One region of the Allobosea sp. AK1 genome, then DNA from elsewhere that is predicted to be linked to it. Evidence: predicted binding sites of a transcription regulator. Region 1 holds the regulator's gene; each other region holds the start of a gene.
The links. The regulator LexA, encoded in region 1, represses DNA repair genes until DNA is damaged. The targets are predictions, from matches to a motif close to TGTTCNNNNTGTGTTCNG.
Positions count from the first base shown of each region.

Region 2: a site for LexA is predicted at 1,942-1,959, ahead of FHT98_RS17550 (DNA recombination protein RmuC). Genes of this name have one in related genera too.
Region 3: a site for LexA is predicted at 2,586-2,603, ahead of FHT98_RS09410 (helicase-related protein). Genes of this name have one in related genera too.

Region 1 covers NZ_VFMG01000001.1:4,969,474-4,973,982, forward strand. Annotated here, with positions in the region: gene FHT98_RS23685 (ComEC/Rec2 family competence protein) at 1-1,509, shown strand, start outside; gene lexA (transcriptional repressor LexA) at 1,503-2,210, opposite strand; gene FHT98_RS23695 (molybdopterin molybdotransferase MoeA) at 2,291-3,502, opposite strand; gene moaC (cyclic pyranopterin monophosphate synthase MoaC) at 3,502-3,984, opposite strand; gene trpC (indole-3-glycerol phosphate synthase TrpC) at 3,981-4,509, opposite strand, start outside.
Region 2 covers NZ_VFMG01000001.1:3,628,690-3,633,198, forward strand. Annotated here, with positions in the region: gene FHT98_RS17545 (methyl-accepting chemotaxis protein) at 1-309, opposite strand, end outside; gene FHT98_RS17550 (DNA recombination protein RmuC) at 725-1,909, opposite strand; gene def (peptide deformylase) at 2,024-2,563, shown strand; gene fmt (methionyl-tRNA formyltransferase) at 2,735-3,664, shown strand; gene truA (tRNA pseudouridine(38-40) synthase TruA) at 3,718-4,470, shown strand; gene FHT98_RS17570 (hypothetical protein) at 4,483-4,509, opposite strand, start outside.
Region 3 covers NZ_VFMG01000001.1:1,876,143-1,880,651, reverse strand. Annotated here, with positions in the region: gene FHT98_RS09425 (outer membrane beta-barrel protein) at 1-738, opposite strand, end outside; gene FHT98_RS09420 (KpsF/GutQ family sugar-phosphate isomerase) at 889-1,863, shown strand; gene FHT98_RS09415 (MerR family transcriptional regulator) at 1,960-2,379, shown strand; gene FHT98_RS09410 (helicase-related protein) at 2,686-4,509, shown strand, end outside.

The sequences.
Region 1 (4,509 bases):
CGCATCGCCGAGGTCGGAGGCGGGCAGGGCGGGGCGGTCGCCGCGGCGCTCGTCACCGGCAAGCGCGGCCTGATCACCGAAGCGACGAACAACGACCTGCGCGCTGCCGGCATCTATCACATCGTCTCCATCTCGGGCCTGCACATGGTGCTCGCCGCCGGCACGATCTTCTGGCTGGTCCGGGCGCTGCTGGTCCTGTCGCAGACGGTGGCGCTGCACTGGCCGGTCAAGAAGATCGCGGCGGCAGCGGCGATGCTCGGCGCGACCGCCTATTGCATCTTTTCCGGGGGCGATGTCGCGACCGAGCGCTCGCTGATCATGACGCTGGTCATGCTCGGCGCGATCCTCGTCGATCGCGCCGCGCTCAGCATGCGCAATCTTGCGCTGGCCGCCATGATCGTGCTGCTGCGCGAGCCGGAGGCCTTGCTCGGGCCGAGCTTCCAGATGTCCTTCGGTGCGGTCGCGGCGCTGATCGCCTTCGCGGAACGCTGGGAAGGGCGAAGCCGCACCGAGCCGCCGCGCGTGTTGCCCTGGCCGCTCGGAGCCGTTTGGACGGCGGCGCTCGGCATCCTCGTCACCACCATGCTGGCCACCGCCGCGACGGCGCCCTTCGGAGCCTATCACTTCCAGACCTTCAATCCCTTCGGCCTGCTCGGCAACGCCATGGCGCTGCCCTTCGTCTCGCTCTTCGTCATGCCGGCGGCGGTGTTCGGCGTGCTCGCCTATCCGTTCGGGCTGGACTGGCCGGCCTGGGCCTTGATGGGGCTCGCCTCCGACGTCGTCCTCAAGGTGGCGCATTGGGTCGCGGCCATCGACCATTCCACCGTGACGGTGGCGGCTTTCGGCTCAGGCGTGCTCGCCTGCTTTGCGATGGCGCTGCTCTGGCTGACACTCTGGACCACGGCCTGGCGCTGGCTTGCGGCCCTGCCGCTGATCCTCGGCGTCGCGATTGCCGGCAAGCCGGAGCGGCCGGAGATCCTGATCGAGCGCGACGGCTCCGGGCTGGCGGTGCGCGGTCCCGATGGCCGCCTCGCCATCGCCGGCAAGCCCAGCCGCTTCGTCCTGCAGCAATGGCTCGCCGCCGATGGCGACAGCCGCTCGCCCGACGATCCCAGCTTGCGCGCCGGCATCGCCTGCGACCGGCTGGCATGCGTTGCGCAGACCGCCGACAAGCGCACGATCTCCTATACGCGCGAGCGACTCGCCATCATCGAGGATTGCCAGCGCGCCGACCTCGTCGTGACCGCCATCCCCTGGGGCGGCACCTGCAAGGCCAGGCTGGTCGAGCGCATGACGCTATCGCGCGACGGCGCGACCTCGCTCTACCGGACGGCGTCGGGATGGAGCAGCCATATCGCGGAGCAGTCCGGCAGCGAGCGGCCTTGGAGCCGCCGGCGCGAGCGGCGCCTGACGGAGCCAGGCACGCGTCCCACCAATCAGTCGGTCACCGCACAGCCCGCACCGGCCGCCGACAACGAAGCCGAGGCCGACACCGAACGCCTTCAGTAGCGCCGCATCAGATTGACCAGCCGGCCCTGGATCTTGACCCGGTCAGGGCCGAGCACACGGGTCTCGTAGGCCGGGTTCGCCGCTTCGAGCGCGATCGAGGAGCCGCGCTTGCGCAGGCGCTTCAGCGTCGCTTCCTCGTCATCGATCAACGCCACGACGATGTCGCCGGTATTGGCCGTGTCCTGCCTGCGGATGACGACGGTGTCGCCGTCGAGAATGCCGGCCTCGACCATCGAATCGCCGCGCACTTCCAGCGCGTAATGCTCGCCGGAGCCGAGCATGTCCGGCGGCAGCGAGACGGTGTGGCTGCGGCTCTGGATCGCCGAGATCGGCGTGCCCGCCGCGATGCGGCCCATCACCGGGATGGCGATGGAATGCCGGCTGTCGTCCTCGGCAGGGCGCGGCTTGGCCATGCTGGGCTGTGAGCCCAGGCCGCCCTGGACGATGGCCGGGCTGAAGCGCGGACGCGCCTGAGGCGCGCCGAGCCCGTCCGGCATCTTGATGACTTCGAGCGCACGCGCCCGGTTCGGCAGGCGGCGGATGAAGCCGCGCTCCTCCAGGGCCATGATCAGGCGGTGAATGCCGGATTTCGAGCGCAGGTCGAGCGCATCCTTCATCTCGTCGAAGGAGGGCGGCACGCCACTCTCGCGCAAGCGTTCCTGGATGAAGCGCAGGAGTTCATGTTGCTTGCGTGTCAGCATGGTCGCCGCCAGCCCCTCAATGCGCAGATTCGAAACAAAGCACGAACACCATACGCGTTCTGCTTGTGTTCCGCAAGCCGCTACCGCAAGGGCAGGATCCGGCAGGCCTCGCCTTTCTTCGCGGGAGCGGCATGGGCCGGGCGGATCGTCAGGGCCTGCGCCCGTGCCAACGTACCGAGCATCGAGGAATCCTGCCGGTCGAACGGCGTTGCCACCCAGCCTTCCGGCGTCAGCGTGAGCTCCGAGCGCAGGTAATCCTCGCGCTCGTCATTGCCGGGCATGTCGCGGCCGAGCAAGGCAGGGATGCTGCGGTCGCGGTCGGCGTCCGCGATGCCGAGCAGCGCCTCGATCAAGGGCAGCACGAAGAGATGGCCGCAGACGATCGAGGAGACCGGATTGCCCGGCAGCCCGACCACGACCATCCGGCCGAGCCGCCCGGTCATCATCGGCTTGCCTGGCCGCATCGCGATCTTCCAGAAGCCGAGCGCCATACCCGCTCGCGTCAGCGCTTCCTGCACGAGATCATGCGCGCCGACCGAGGCCCCGCCGAGCGTGATCAGCACATCGGCATCGGCGTCGCTCGCCCTTGCGATCTTGCTGGCGAGGTCGGCATGGTCGTCGCGGGCGATGCCGAGATCGATGACGGTGCCGCCGGCCTTCTCGACCAGCGCGGCGAGCGAGAACGAGTTCGAGGCGACGATCTGGTCGCGGCCCACAGGTTCGCCCGGCGCCACCAGTTCGTCTCCGGTGGCGAGAATCGCCACCCGAGGCTTCCGCCGGACAGGCAAAGTCGGATGCCCCATCGCAGCGGCAAGGCCGAGCGCGGCACTGTCGAGCACGCGCCCGGCTTGCAGCAGCACGTCGCCTTCGTGGAAATCGAGCCCCGCAGCGCGCAGGAACTTGCCCTTCGCCGGCGGCACGCGGACCTGGATCACCGGGCCGCCGACGCCGTCGGCATCCTCCTGCATCAGGACGGTGTCGGCACCTTCAGGCATCGGCGCGCCGGTAAAGATGCGGACGGCCTGTCCCGGCCCGACCGATCCATCGAAGGCCCGGCCGGCAGCGGATTCGCCGATGACAGTGAGCGAAACGCCTTCCGCCATCTCGTCGCCGCGCACGGCATAGCCGTCCATGGCGGAATTGGCGAAAGGCGGCTGCGTCCTGAGTGCCTTGACCTCGCTGGCCAGCACCCGCCAGGCGCATTGTGCCAGCGGCAGGGTTTCCGCCCCGGTCGGCCCCGGAATGCTGTCGAGCAGCGCCTTGCGCGCGACGGGGACCGGAGTGAGCGCCATCAGCTAGCTTTCGCCTCGTAATCACCGGACTGGCCGCCGGATTTGTGCAGCAGGCGGATGTTCTCGATCCGCATCGCCCGGTCGACGGCCTTGACCATGTCGTAGACCGTCAGACAGGCGACGGAGACGGCGGTCAGCGCCTCCATCTCGACGCCGGTCTGGCCCTTCATCTTCACCTCGGCCCGTACGCGTACGCCCGGCAAGGCCTCGTCGATATCGAGATCGACGGCGATCTTGCTGAGCAGCAACGGGTGACAGAGCGGGATCAGTTCATGCGTGCGCTTCGCCGCCATGATGCCGGCGAGGCGCGCGGTGCCGAGCACATCGCCCTTCTTGGCGTTGCCGTCGCGGACGATCGCGATCGTTTCCGGCGCCATCACGACTTGGCCCTCGGCGATCGCCATGCGGGTCGTCTCGGCCTTGCCGCCGACATCGACCATATGCGCCTGGCCTTGCGCGTCGAGATGGCTGAGCCGGCTCACGCCGCGACGGCCTTGCCGGTCAGCAGCGCCTGCGTCGCGGCGGTGACGTCGGCCTGCCGCATCAGGCTCTCGCCGACGAGGAAGCTGTTGACGCCGATCGGATTGAGCCGGGCGATGTCGTCATGCGTGAAGATACCGCTCTCGCTGATGACGATCCGGTCAACCGGCACGCGCGGTGCCAGCCGCTCGGTGACCGCAAGATCGACATTGAAGCTGCGCAGGTCGCGGTTGTTGATGCCGAGCATCCGGCTTTCGAGCTTCAGCGCCCGGTCGAGCTCGGCATCGTCATGGACCTCGACGAGGACGTCCATGCCGAGCTCGCGCGCGGTCTCGTTCAACGCTTTGGCGGTGGCATCGTCGACGCCGGCCATGATGATCAGGATGCAGTCGGCGCCCCAGCTGCGGGCCTCGTAGACCTGGTAGGGCTCGTAGAGGAAATCCTTGCGCAGTGCCGGCAGGCCGGCAGCCTCCCGCGCTTCGGTGAGGAATTCCGGCCGCCCCTGGAAGGACGGCGCGTCGGTCAGG
Region 2 (4,509 bases), 1.3 Mb from region 1:
GAAGACGGCATCATGGGCCGGGCCTTGTGCCAGCTTGGTGCCGACGGCCCGGGTGCCGTCCGGCTTCATGACGTTGGTCGTCACCCGGGTATCGCCCATGAAGACAGTGGCGGTACCGCCGGAAAGCTCCTTCACCTTGTCGACCGCGGCGAAGTTGCCGTTGACGCTTTCACTGCCGAAAATGAGTTTGCCGCCCTCGAATCTGGGCTCGCCCTTGGCAAGAAGGATATCCCGCAGAAGGTTGATGTTGACCGTCAGGCTCGACTGGGCCCGCTCCCGCATCGCCTTCTCGGCCGCGCGAAGGGACACCGCAACAGAGGCCGCCACCGCAACGCCGACAATCAATACGGCCAATATCGCCAGACGTGTCGCGATCGGAAGTCGCAGAAAAGGCAGTTTCAGCATGAAGAGCCATCTCTCGGGAAGAACGACGCGGTATGGCAGCTACGGAGTGCACGCCGCCGGCAACGCATAGATTTAGGCTGCAGGCGTGGTCGAGATGCCTAGTCCAGGCCGGCATTCGATCGTATTGAGTGCTGATAGCGCCTGAATTTCTTCCAGATAATGCTTAAAACTGTTCTAATGCCGCAACGGGCGGGCCGCCCGGGCATGAGCGCGTACTTTCGCTGTGGCCGGCCGAGCAGCGCAGCTTCCGCATCGCAAGTGCAGAAATCAAAAGCGCAGGAAGCGTTTGCCGTGACGGCAGGCGTGAAGGCGCCGGTGCCTACTCGGCAGCGCGTTTCAGCTCCAGCCCCTTGGCGAAGGGCAGCTTCGGCTCGCTCTTCTCGTCGTCGAAATCGAGCGCGCCGATCCTCTCGGCGCGACTCGTCACCTTGCCGGCCGAGGTCTTGATCTGGCCGACATCGTCCTGTGCCTGCCGGAAATGATTGTCGAGCTTGTCGACGCGCTCGCCGAGCCGGCGCACGTCGTCGAGCAGCTTGCCGACCTCGGTCTGGATCACCTGCGCTTCCTCGCGCATCCGCGCATCGCGAACCAGCGACTGCATCAGCTGGATCGCCAGTGCCAGGAGCGAGGGCGAGACGATCATGATGCGCGCCCGGTGCGCCCGCTGGACGACATCGTCGAAATGCTCGTGCAGATCTGCATAGATCGATTCGGAGGGCACGAAGAGCAGGGCGATGTCCTGCGTCTCGCCGGGCAGGAAATAGCGCTCGGCGATATCCTTCACATGCACGCCGACATCGCTGCGCACGCGCTGGCCGGCCGTCTTCTTCGCGTCGTCGCCGCGCGCCTCGCGCAGCAGCGTGAAGCTCTCCAGCGGGAATTTGGCGTCGATGACGAGGCCGCGCCCGTCGCCGGGCAGGGTGACGAGGCAGTCCGGCCGCTTGCCGTTGGAAAGCTGCGGCTGGAACGCGAAGAAGGCGGCGGGCAGCCCGTCGCGGACGATCGCTTCCATCCGGCCCTGGCCATAGGCGCCGCGCGCCTGCTTGTTGGCGAGCACGTCGCGGAGCGTCACGACCTCGGAGGTGAGATCGGTCAGGTTCTTCTGGGCGCTGTCGATCACCGCCAGCCGCTCCTGCAGCTTGCCGAGGCTCTCGGTGGTCTGGCGGACATTCTGCTCAAGGCCCTGGCCGACCTTGTGGCTCAGGCCGTCCATCCGGTCGGCGACGAGGCGGGCGAGATCGCCCTGCCGGGTCGACAGGATTTCGGCCATCGACTGCATCCGGCCGGCGAGCTCGGCCTGCTGGCGGTTCATTTCGGCGACCTTGTCGTCCATTTCGCGGGCGCGCTCAGTCGCCATCGCTGCCTCGATCGCGCGGCTCCGGCCGCCGCGCCAGCTGGCGATCACCGCCATCAGCAGCAGGGCGAGGCTCAGGCCCCCGAAGCCCAGCGCGGCCTCGGCCCATGTCACCGGGCGTTCCAGCAGGGTGAAGGCGATCTCGTTCATGCGCGGGAGCCTAGCCGATTCGGCAGGGAATTGCGAACGAAAGCGGAACAGTTTGACCGCTCCTCCACAAATGCTTATGTCCCGGGCTCAACAGCTCTTTCTCCTTGGAATCCCATGTCCGTTCGCCCGCTCGTCATCCTGCCCGACGCCCAGCTTCGCCTCGTCTCGAAGCCGGTCGAGGCCGTCACGCCCGAGATCAGGACGCTGGTCGCGGACATGTTCGAGACGATGTACGACGCGCCCGGCATCGGGCTCGCGGCGATCCAGATCGGCGTGCCGCTGCGCGTGGTGACGATCGACCTGTCGAAGCCCGAGACGAAGGAGGGCGAGGAGCCCGAACCGAAGAAGCCGCAGGTCTTCATCAACCCGGAGGTCACCTGGTCCTCGGACGAATTCAGCGCCTACGAGGAAGGTTGCCTCTCGATCCCGGAATATTACGAGGAGGTTGAGCGCCCGGCCGAGGTCAAGGTCCGCTACATGGATCTCGACGGCAAGACCCATGAAATCGCGGCCGATGGCTTGCTCTCGACCTGCCTGCAGCACGAAATCGACCATCTCGATGGCGTGCTCTTCATCGACCATATCTCGCGGCTGAAGCGCGAGCGCGTCACCAAGAAATTCGCCAAGGCAGCCAAGCGCGAACGGGCTGCGTAGCGAGCGGTCGTATCCGAGCCCTCGTCCTGAGAGCCGCGGTGCGCGGCGTCTCGAAGGGTGCTTCAGGAGGCGACAGGATCATCCTTCGGGACGCAGCCTCTGGCTGCTCCTCAGGATGAGGGCTGTTCTATTCTTCCCGGTATCGAGCCGGGCCAAGGTAAGGTCGAGCGTATGAGCTTGCGCGTCATCTTCATGGGCACGCCGGATTTTGCCGTGCCGGTGCTGACCGAGATCGTAGGCCAGGGGCATGAGGTCGTCTCCTGCTACACCCGCCCCCCGGCGCAGGCTGGCCGCGGCCTCGAAACGAAGCCTTCGCCGGTGCATCGCGCTGCCGAGCGTTTCGGCATCCCGGTCTTCACGCCCAAGACGCTGAAGACGCCGGAGCAGGCCGAGATCATCGCCTCGCACCAGGCCGATGTCGCCGTCGTCGTCGCCTATGGCATGATCCTGCCCCAGGCGATCCTCGATCTGCCGGAGCTCGGCTGCCTTAATCTCCACGCCTCGCTGCTGCCGCGCTGGCGCGGCGCCGCCCCGATCCAGCGTGCGATCATGGCGGGCGATGCCGAGAGCGGCGTCTGTGTCATGAAGATGGAAGCCGGTCTCGATACCGGACCCGTCGCCATGGTCGAGAACCTTGCGATCGGCCCGGACATGACGGCCGGCGAATTGCACGATCAGCTCAGCCTGCTCGGCGCCGATCTGATGGTGCGCGCGCTCGCGGCGCTCGGGCGCGGCGGCCTGCAGTTCACGCCGCAGCCGGAAGAGGGCGTGACCTATGCGAGCAAGATCGCGAATGCCGAGGCGAAGCTGAGTTGGACCCTGCCGGCGCAGCAGGTCCACGATCTCGTGCGCGGCCTTTCGCCCTTCCCGGGTGCCTTCGCCGAGATCGACCTCGGCAAGGGGCCGGAGCGCCTGAAGATCCTGCGCACGGCCCGGGCCGGCGGCGCGGCCGAGCCTGGCACGCTGCTCGACGACGAGGGCAGTGTCGCCTGCGCCGTCGGGGCGGTGAAGCTGCTTCAGGTCCAGCGCGCCGGCAAGGCGCCGATGAGCGGGGCCGAGTTCCTGCGCGGCGCCCGGCTCGGAGCCGGCGACAAGCTTTGAATGAGCAGGCCATTGTCCGAAAACCGCCTCGCACTTTTCGGTAGCGGACTCTGATGCCGCGCTACAAGCTCGTCATCGAGTACGACGGCACGCCGTTCTCGGGCTGGCAGCGCCAGCTCAACGGCCCGTCCGTGCAGCAGAGCGTCGAGGAGGCTGTCGAGGCCTTCTGCGGTCATCCCGTCCGCTTGCATTGCGCCGGCCGGACCGATGCCGGCGTCCACGCCACCCATCAGGTCGCCCATGTCGATATCGACAAGGAATGGCGCACCGATGTCGTGCGCGACGCAACCAACGCCCGGCTGAAGCGGATTCCTGTCGCCGTGCTCAGCGCCGAACTGGTCCCCGGTGATTTCGACGCCCGCATCTCGGCGCGGCGCCGCTATTACGTCTACCGCATCCTCGACCGCCGGGCCCAGCCGGCGCTCGATCGCGACCGCGTCTGGCATGTGCCGGTCAAGCTCGATCACGAGGCGATGGACCGCGCGGCCAAGGCGCTGCTCGGCCAGCACGACTTCACCACCTTCCGTGCCGCCGAATGCCAGGCCAACAGTCCCATCCGCACGCTGGATCGTTGCGATGTCCGCCGCGAGGGCTCCGAGATCGTCGTCTATGTCCATGCCCGCTCCTTCCTGCATCATCAGGTCCGCTCGATCGTCGGCTGCCTGAAGATGGTCGGGATGGGCCGCTGGCCGGAGAACAAGGTCGGCAAGGTCCTGGCCGCCCGCGACCGCTCGCAATGCGCGGCGCTGGCGCCGTCCTGCGGGCTCTATCTCGCCGGGGTCGACTATGTCGATCCGTCGGCTTGAGGCCGCGGCGCCTCAGAACAGGCCGAACAGCCGCGTGAC
Region 3 (4,509 bases), 3.1 Mb from region 1:
GGGCGAGCCCGGCCGCTGCGTGTCGAGCTTGAGCCGCGATTCCAGGAGGATGCGGGTGTCGCGGGTCGCATCGAGACGCAGGTCGAGATTGCCCTCGGCATCGGGACGGGAGGCGTCCTTGGCGCGGAAGAATTCGAGGTAGCCGCCGCGCAGCTGGCCCTTGAGCTCGTGGACGTTCCAGTCGGACTGGATCGCCAGTTCGCCCTCGTGGCGGCTATAGGCCGAGCCCTTGGTGCCCGGAGCCGATGTGCGCTGCGGGTTGGTGTCGTAGCCGATCGAATTGGTGACCGAGGGACGCAAGGTGACCGAGCCGATCCGGATGCCGAGCGCGGCATAGGGGTCTTCCTCGCTCGCCGGGCGGCGCCGGGGCGGCGGGGGAGCGGGAGGCGGCGGCGGTGGCAGCACCGTGACAGCGGGCGGTGGCGCGCGGAACTGGCGCTGGGTGACGCCGCGCAGCGTCGGCGCCTGGATCGGCTGGCTGGCGCGCGGCGGCTGCCGCCCCGAAACCGCCGACCCCTGCCGCTGGACCAGCCCGGCGGGATCGCGGACGGCTTCCGGCTCGGCGGTGGTGGGCGTCAGATCGGGCTGGGGAGCTGCCGGCTGCTGCGCGATGTAAGCCGGCGTGCCGGTCCTGAGGTTGCCGCGCGGCATCTGCTGCGCCTGCGCCGCCGTATGGGCGAGCGCAAGCCCGGCCAAAGCCGTTCCGGACAGAAGCAGGGTCGTCGCGCGGCCGGACACGGGCGTCGCAGGGCTCCAGAAGACGGGACGCGCGGATTTCGCGCATGGTTAATGGAGTTAGAACGAACAGGGTTAAGGAGCCGTCAACACTGGTCGACTGCGTCGACAGGCGGTGGAAATGACTGATGGCGCCGTGCTACAGCGCGCGGCATGACAGCCGATATCCGCGATTCCGCCCTCCGCACCATCGCCACCGAGCGCGCCGGGCTCGATGCGCTCCATGCCGCCCTGGCGGATGGGCTGGGCCAGCCTTTCACTGAGGCCGTGGCGATGATCCGGGGCTCGAGCGGGCGCGTGATCGTCTCCGGCATGGGCAAGTCCGGCCATGTCGGGCGCAAGCTCACGGCGACGCTGGCCTCGACCGGCACGCCCGCGCATTTCGTCCACCCGGCCGAGGCGAGCCATGGCGATCTCGGCATGGTCCAGCCCGAGGATGTCGTAATCGCGCTGTCCTGGTCCGGCGAGGCGGTCGAACTCGCCGCGCTCGTCGGTTACACGCGCCGCTTCCGCGTCGGGCTGATCGCCATCACCGCCAATGCCGAGAGCACATTGGGCAAGGAAGCGGATATCGCGCTCGTCCTGCCCAAGGCGACGGAGGCCTGTCCGAACGGGCTCGCGCCGACGACCTCGACGACGATGCAGATGGCGCTCGGCGATGCACTCGCCGTGGCGCTGCTGGAGGCGCGCGGCTTCTCGCGGCAGGATTTCTTCATCTACCACCCCGGCGGCAAGCTTGGTGCACAGCTCAAGACCGTCGAGAGCATCATGCATCGTGGTGCCGATTTGCCGCTGATCGGTTTGGACACGCTGCTGCCCGACGTCATCGCGATGATCTCGGACAAGGGCTTCGGCTGTGCCGTGGTGATGGACCTGGACGGCAAGCTCGCCGGTGTCGTCACCGACGGCGACCTGCGTCGCAAGGCGGCGATGGGCGGTGGGGTCTCGCTCAGGGCGCGCGATATCATGACGGTGAATCCGCGCCGCGTCGGCCTCGACACGCTCGCGGTCGAGGCGCTGGAACTGGTCAACCGCAGCCGGATCACGGCGCTGATCGTGGTCGATGCCGAAGACCGCCCGGCCGGGCTCGTTCATGTCCATGACCTGCTGGCGATGGGCGTGGCTTGATCGAGCTTGCAAACGGGCTGGGCAGGGTTATCTGAAGCTATAGGAACTATAGCTTCTTGAGGTGACGCGATGACTGCTGCCGGCAAGCTCGAGCGTGTGATGCCGATCGGCGCTTTGGCGGATCGCACCGGGGTCAAGGTCGAGACGATCCGCTATTACGAGCAGGTCGGTCTGCTGCCGCCGCCTGAGCGTTCCGAGGGCAACCAGCGCCGCTATGGTCGGCGCCATGCCGAGCGCCTCGCCTTCATCAAGCATGCGCGCGATCTCGGCTTCGCGGTCGAGAATATCCGCACCCTTCTGAAGCTCTCGGATACGCCGGGCATGGCTTGCGACGAGGCGCATGCGATTTCGGTCGCCCATCTCGACGAGGTCCGCGACAAGATCGCGAAATTGCGCTCGCTGGAGAAGGAGCTGGAGCGGATCGCGACGACCTGTTCCGGCGGCGTCGCGGCCTGCGATTGCGCGATCATCGAGGCCTTGGCCGATCACGGGCAGTGCGACCACGCTCATCATTGAGGCGCGCGGGCAGATCGGAAATCTGCCTTGCCTCTCGTCTCCGGGCTGAAAAGGCTTAAATAGGATTCCTGCCGGGCGGCTTTTGCGCTGCTCTGCCACGCCATTCCGGGAGGGCGCGATGACGACATGGCCCATGCCGCCAGGGCACGGATTCCGAAAAGGGAACAAAACCCGATTCTGCCGGAGTCAGCGATTCGGCCCCGCTTCGTTCCAGACTCGTTCTTGTAAGGCCTGCTCTTAAGACCTGCATCGACCCCGTCCACGCTCCCGCCCGTATGGGCGGGCGATTTGATCGGCTCCTTCGCCTTGCTTCCTTTCCGTTCGCTGCCGCCCGCCGCCCGCGCCAATAGCGTCACGGCCGTGCTGGGCCCGACCAATACCGGCAAGACCCATCTCGCCATCGAGCGCATGGTCGCCCATCCCACCGGCATGATCGGGCTGCCGCTCCGCTTGCTCGCGCGCGAGGTCTATCAGCGTGTCGTCGACAAGGTCGGTCCCGAGGCCGTCGCGCTCGTCACCGGCGAGGAGAAGATCAAGCCGGAGCGGCCGCGCTTCTGGGTCTGCACGGTCGAGGCGATGCCGCGTGACCTTGCCGTCGATTTCGTGGCGATCGACGAGATCCAGCTCGCTTCCGATCTCGACCGCGGCCATGTCTTCACCGACAGGCTGCTCAACCGGCGAGGCCGGGCCGAGACCATGCTGATCGGCGCTGCGACGATGCGCCCGCTGATCGAGCAGCTCATGCCCGGCGTGAACGTCGTCACGCGCCCGCGCCTGTCGAACCTGACTTTCGCCGGTGATCGCAAGATCACGCGCCTGCCGCCGCGCTCGGCCATCGTCGCCTTCTCGGTCGAGGAGGTCTATGCCATCGCAGAACTGATCCGCCGGCAGAAGGGCGGGGCGGCCGTGGTGCTGGGCGCTCTCTCGCCGCGCACCCGCAACGCCCAGGTCGAGATCTACCAGTCCGGCGATGTCGATTATCTCGTCGCGACCGATGCGATCGGCATGGGGCTCAATCTCGACGTCAACCACATCGCCTTCGCCGCCGACAAGAAATTCGACGGGCACCACTATCGCAAGCTCAACCCGGCCGAATTCGGCCAGATCGCCGGGCGTGCCGGGCGGCATCTGCGCGACGGCACCTTCGGCACCAGCGGGCGCTGCCCGCCTTTCGACGCGGAACTGGTCGACGCGATCGAGAATCACCGCTTCGAGCCGATCCGCCAGATGCAGTGGCGCAATTCCGATCTCGACCTGCGCTCGATCGGCGGCCTGCTCGAGACGCTCAACCTCCAGCCCTCCGAGCAGGGGCTGACGCGCGCACTGATCGCAGAGGACATGTCGACGCTGGAAATCCTGGCGAAGGACCCGGATATTGTACGCTTGGCGCAGGGCCGCGCCGGCGTCGAGCGGCTCTGGGAGGTCTGCGGCCTGCCGGATTACCGCAAGATATCGCCGATGCAGCATGCCGATCTCGCCACGGCGCTGTATCTCAGGCTGATGCGCCACGGCCGGCTCGATGCCGACTGGTATCAGGCGCAGCTGGCTGCGCTCGACCGGACCGATGGCGAGATCGATACGCTCTCGGCGCGGATCGCGCAGGTCCGGACCTGGACCTTCGTCGCCAATCGTCCCGACTGGTTACCTGATCCAGAGCATTGGCAGGGCATGGCGCGTCTTGTAGAGGACAAGCTGTCGGATGCTCTGCACGAGCGTCTGGCCCACCGATTTGTCGATCGGCGCACCAGTGTCCTGATGCGCCGCTTGCGGGAGAATGCGATGTTGGAGGCTGAGGTCACCGCGACGGGCGACGTGCTCGTCGAGGGCCAGCATGTGGGGATGCTGCAGGGCTTCCGCTTTACGGCGGATCCGAAGGCCGGGGGGCCGGAGGTCAAGGCCCTGAACCTGGCGGCGATGAAGGCGCTCGGCTCCGAGATCGAGGCGCGGGCGGCGCGCGTCGTGCTGGCGGGCGACGATGCCTTCCTGCTCTCGCATGACGGGCTGGTGCGCTGGACCGGCGAGCCGGTCGCGCGCCTGACGGCCGGCGAGAAGGTGCTTGAGCCGCGGCTGCGCCTGCTGGTGGAAGAGCATCTCACCGGCCCCGCACGCGAGCAGGTCGAGGGCCGGCTC